One region of the Neobacillus sp. MER 74 genome, then DNA from elsewhere that is predicted to be linked to it. Evidence: riboswitches for the same ligand, from Rfam matches in the RefSeq annotation. Region 1 holds a riboswitch; the other holds the start of a gene.
What was found. A riboswitch is a leader RNA that binds a small molecule or an ion and turns the genes downstream of it on or off. The one in region 1 is predicted to bind S-adenosylmethionine.

Region 1 (2,474 bases):
CCATAATCATACTTGCCAAACTGATCGAAGTCCGATTGGTGGAAGGTTGATGCATGTTGGATCGGTACACTAACCGCTCCAGTTACAGGATCAATTTTGTGCTTATTATGAAGGAGTCTGGTTTCAAAGGTATATTGATCGTGTGACATTAGGCAATCGCTCCTTCTTGAACATGGATAAATGCTTTTTCTAAATCTTCAATTATGTCCTGTGAATCCTCAAGTCCTACAGAAAAACGTAATAACCGATTACAAACGCCTGCTTGAATACGAACTTCTTCTGGTATATCCGCATGTGTTTGTGTTGCCGGATAGGTAATAAAGCTTTCTGTCCCACCTAAACTTTCCGCAAAACTAATAAGCTTTAAACCTTGTAAAAATGGATTAACCCAAGTTTCGTCTTTGATCCTAAAGGAAACCATTCCACCTCGGCCAGGGTAAAGGACATCTGTTACCGCATCATGCTCCGAAAGAAATTCGACGATGTTTTTTGCATTTTTTTCATGTCGTTCCAACCGAAGGGACAATGTTTTCATTCCGCGCATTAATAACCAAGAATCAAAGGGACTTAGCACCGCTCCAGCACCGTTATGGTGGAAGGCCAATGCTTCACAAAGTTCTTTCCCAGTTGCAACAACAAGGCCGGCAAGGACGTCATTATGTCCACCTAAGTATTTCGTTGCACTGTGGATAACAATATCCGCACCAAGTGTAATCGGCTGCTGCAGGAGTGGAGTATAGAAAGTGTTATCCACGATTAATAATAATCCGTGCTGCTTTGCAATTTTTGAAACGGCCGCAATATCAGATTCCTGCATGAGCGGATTGGTTGGCGTTTCTAAGAAAATAGCTTTTGTTTGCGGGGTAATTTTCTTTTCAATCTCATCCGGACAACAGGTATTCACATATTGAGTCGTTAAGCCCCATTTTTTATATCCCTGTTCTAATAGGCGGTAGGTGCCTCCATATAAATCTTCACTGACGATCCATTCATCACCAGATTCAAATAGTGCAAGAATCAGTTGAATGGCCGCCATACCAGAACTGCATGCATATCCCTGATCCGCATTCTCTAAATCAGCAATTGTTTTCTCAAGGAGCTGGCGTGTTGGATTTCCTGTTCGCGTATAGTCAAAGCCAGTTGATTGGCCAATACCCTCATGGCGGAAGGCCGTTGAAAAGTATACAGGTGGGTTAACCGTTCCAGTAGTTGTTTCACTTCGGTTACCTATTTGGGCAAGTTTCGTATCGATTTTGTACATGATGGACACTCCTTAGTAATAAAAAATGAATATAATTTTTCACATTAACGCGATTGAGTAATAAAGCTTTTTGATAAATAAAAAAAGTCTTCTTATAAGAAGAAGACTTTTGTATGCACAACGCACTGTCATTCTTCTTATCTAGCAAATTAATAAATTTGCAGGACTTAGCACCTTTTCAATGAGAATAAACATTGAAGGTTGCTGAGGTGTCACAGGGCCCTTCCCTCAACCTCTCTTGATAAGAAAACAATTATTTAGATTATTTATAAAATTTACTACAAAATTCGTGTTATGTCAAATTTGTTTTTTATTTTAATATCTATAAATAGTTTCATAAATGTCATGTAAGTATTTAGGGAAAGTTGGCGAATGATGTTGATATATCAGCTATTTTCATAGTATTTGACTACATAATTTAGTTTTAGTTCAGGTGATAAATGGAATATAATTACATTGTTCTTAATTAAGAACACAAATAAAGAGGGGGTACTAAAAGAAGAGGTCAAATAAAAAGCTTTTGTTGAGAATTAAACTAGAGAGCAGGAGGATTTTTAAATGTTGAGTAGTTTTAAAAAACGGTTATCTGTAACATTAGTTTTTGTACTGGCATTGTTATCCGCGATGCAAAGTGTGGTTTACGGGGCGGAAGAACCAAAGACGGAAACCATTAAGGAAAAACCTTTTCCTACCAAACAGGCCCGGACATTTTCAATCGCCTCACTTTATGGTGGGAACATAGGAAATGATTTTATCCAGGCTCAAGTCGGTTCTGATGGAAGATTCAATGCAGGACTTAAAGAAGAGGGTGCAGAAAGATGGTTTAATCTCATTTATAGTTGGCCATCAAGCCCAGGAACCTCTTTTACAACGTTAAAAGTCGATGGGAATACCCTAATCTATGGTAACCAGCCTGATGGTCAGTTTACCCAAGCTCCAGTTAATAATGATGGAAATACAAAAAATGAATCTGTTTGGAAAACTGGTGACATAGCAGTAAAGCAAGTCTTACAGGCCGGAATAAATCCGGCAACAGGTCTGCCTGATGCATTACAGATTAGGTACATTATTACAAACACAGGAACGGAAAACCATGATGTTGGTTTAAGAATGATGTTGGATACAATGGTTGATGGAAATGACCAAGCCCCATTTAAAGTTCCGGGAAATGGAGAAGTTGAATCTATCAATTATGAAAAGGATTATTCTGGAA
Region 2 (2,474 bases), on a different contig from region 1:
TCTGATGTTGAAAATTGCTTCATGGTTCTCACCTGCTTTAATGATTTATAAAAGTAATTCTATTGTTAAATTCTAGTCACAAATGATATAACTTTTATAACAGCTTGTAAAGAAAAAATTCCGAAAGTTCAAACGAGGTGAAGATTCGTGAAATTAAAAATTTCATGTATACAAATGGATATCGCCTTTGGGGATCCAAATAAAAACTATCAATCTGCTGAAAGACTCATTGAAAAGGCTGTAGCCGGCCAGCCCGATATCATTGTACTACCAGAGCTGTGGACAACAGGGTATGACTTAACTCGTCTAAATGAAATTTCTGATTATCATGCTGGTAAGACCATTGATTTCCTTCAAAAGGCAGCAAAAAGGTACAAAGTAAATTTTGTTGGCGGATCTGTAGCCAACCGAGAAGAAAACGGTATAAAAAATACCTTGCTCATCGTCAATAAGGAGGGTAAACTCGTTCACCAGTATAGTAAACTTCACCTGTTTAAGCTAATGGATGAACATGTTTATTTAGAAGCAGGCTCTCAAAAAGGACTTTTTGAAATTGAAAATAATAAATTTGCGGGGACTATTTGTTATGACATTCGCTTTCCGGAGTGGATTCGAGCACATACATCTGAAGGGGCTGAGGCACTGTTTGTGGTTGCCGAATGGCCAGCGCAGCGATTGTCTCATTGGAGAGCCCTTTTAATTGCCAGAGCCATTGAAAATCAATGTTATGTCATTGCTTGTAACCGTGCCGGTCAAGATCCTAATAACCAGTTCGCCGGGCATTCCTTAATTATCGATCCGTGGGGAGAGGTGATAGTGGAAGCTGAAGAAAGCGAAGAAATTTTATCGGCAGAAATTGAGACGGATTTAGTCAAAGAGATTCGTAAACAGATCCCTATTTTCACAGATAGAAAACCCGAATACTATAATTAATTTTCAAAAAATATTGACAATATTATTTTATTGCTGATATGATTTTCACCAGTTAAATAAATATTCTCTTATCACGAGCTGGCTGAGGGATTGGCCCTTTGAAGCCCAGCAACCGACCTTAAACAAATTGGATAATAGAGCGCTTCATGCGCTTAACGATTCCAATAAGGCACGGTGCTAATTCCAACAGAAGGATTATCTTTCTGAGAGATGAGAGGTGCGATAGACAATTTGTCTTCCCGAGCCTCTTTCAAATGAGAAAGAGGCTTTTTTGTGCCTAATGCACAATGAAGCCTCCAAAAAACAAGGAGGAGCCATTATGAGTCTACTAAAACAGAAAACATACCAACCATTAACTAACGAGAGTGCGGTAGAACTTGCACTGGAATTAAATATTTTTCCAGGGCATGCTAAACTCTCCTGCAAGGAGATTGGCGACGGAAATCTCAATCTTGTTTTTCATATTGTCGAAGAATTAAAAGGAAAAAGTATTATTATTAAACAAGCTCTCCCATATGCAAAAGTAGTTGGTGAAAGCTGGCCATTAACACTGAAAAGAGCAAAGATTGAAGCAGATGCCTTAAAAATTTTCGGGCAAATTGCTCCTGAATATGTTCCAGAAGTATTATTCACAGATGATGTCCTTGCTGTAACTATTATGGAGGATCTTTCCCATCTTTTGATCGCAAGAACTGGCTTTATTAAAGGTGAAAGCTATCCATTAATTGCTAAACATCTGGGTGAATATCTTGCTAAGACATTATTTTACACTTCAGATTACGGATTAGGCCCTGGAGTAAAAAAAGAACGTGTCCAACAATTTATTAATCCCGAATTATGCAAAATCACTGAGGACTTGATCTTTACCGACCCATTTATGGATGCAGATACAAACGAATTTGAGGATAGCCTTCGTCCAGCAGTCGAAGCTCTTTGGCATGATGAAGAAGTAAAATTTCATGTAAATGTCTTGAAGAAAAGCTTTTTAACGGAGGCTGAGGCCCTCCTGCATGGAGATTTACATACTGGAAGTGTGTTTGCTAGTAATTCTGAAACCAAAGTAATTGACCCTGAATTTGCTTTCTACGGACCTGCAGGCTTTGATATAGGTCAAGTATTTGCGAACCTCCTTTTCCAGGTTATTGTGAATGAAGAAAAACGTGATCTTTTCATCAACCACATTGAAACCGTATGGAATGTGTTTGAGGAGCAATATACATTCCTATGGAATACTGAAAATAAAGAGATTGCTGTAAAAACTTCTACATTCTTAAACTATCAGATATCCAAGTTTTTTGGGGATACCCTCGGGTTTGCAGGCTGTGAATTAATCAGAAGAACAATTGGCCTTGCACATGTTGCAGATTTAGATGGGATTGAGGACGAGCAAACCAGAATCACTGCTAAACAAAAAACGATTGAGCTCGGAAAAATCCTAATAAAACAACGAAATGAAATTAAGGATCTAACATCATTTATCGCAACTATAAAAGAACGTATATAGGTAAGAAAAGCAATCCACTTTGGATTGCTTTTCTAGT

Region 2: it holds a riboswitch for S-adenosylmethionine, as region 1 does, so the genes downstream of both, mtnK (S-methyl-5-thioribose kinase) here and M3610_RS07400 (methionine biosynthesis PLP-dependent protein) in region 1, are expected to answer to the same signal.

What each region holds. Positions count from the first base shown of each region.
Region 1 is NZ_JAMAUV010000003.1:146,931-149,404, reverse strand. Features, by position in the region: gene metC (cystathionine beta-lyase) at 1-149, opposite strand, end outside; gene M3610_RS07400 (methionine biosynthesis PLP-dependent protein) at 149-1,261, opposite strand; SAM riboswitch class I at 1,396-1,509, opposite strand; gene M3610_RS07395 (hypothetical protein) at 1,820-2,474, shown strand, end outside.
Region 2 is NZ_JAMAUV010000001.1:504,313-506,786, forward strand. Features, by position in the region: gene M3610_RS02450 (pyridoxal phosphate-dependent aminotransferase) at 1-23, opposite strand, end outside; gene M3610_RS02455 (carbon-nitrogen family hydrolase) at 148-933, shown strand; SAM riboswitch class I at 999-1,150, shown strand; gene mtnK (S-methyl-5-thioribose kinase) at 1,253-2,437, shown strand; gene M3610_RS02465 (DUF2087 domain-containing protein) at 2,470-2,474, opposite strand, start outside.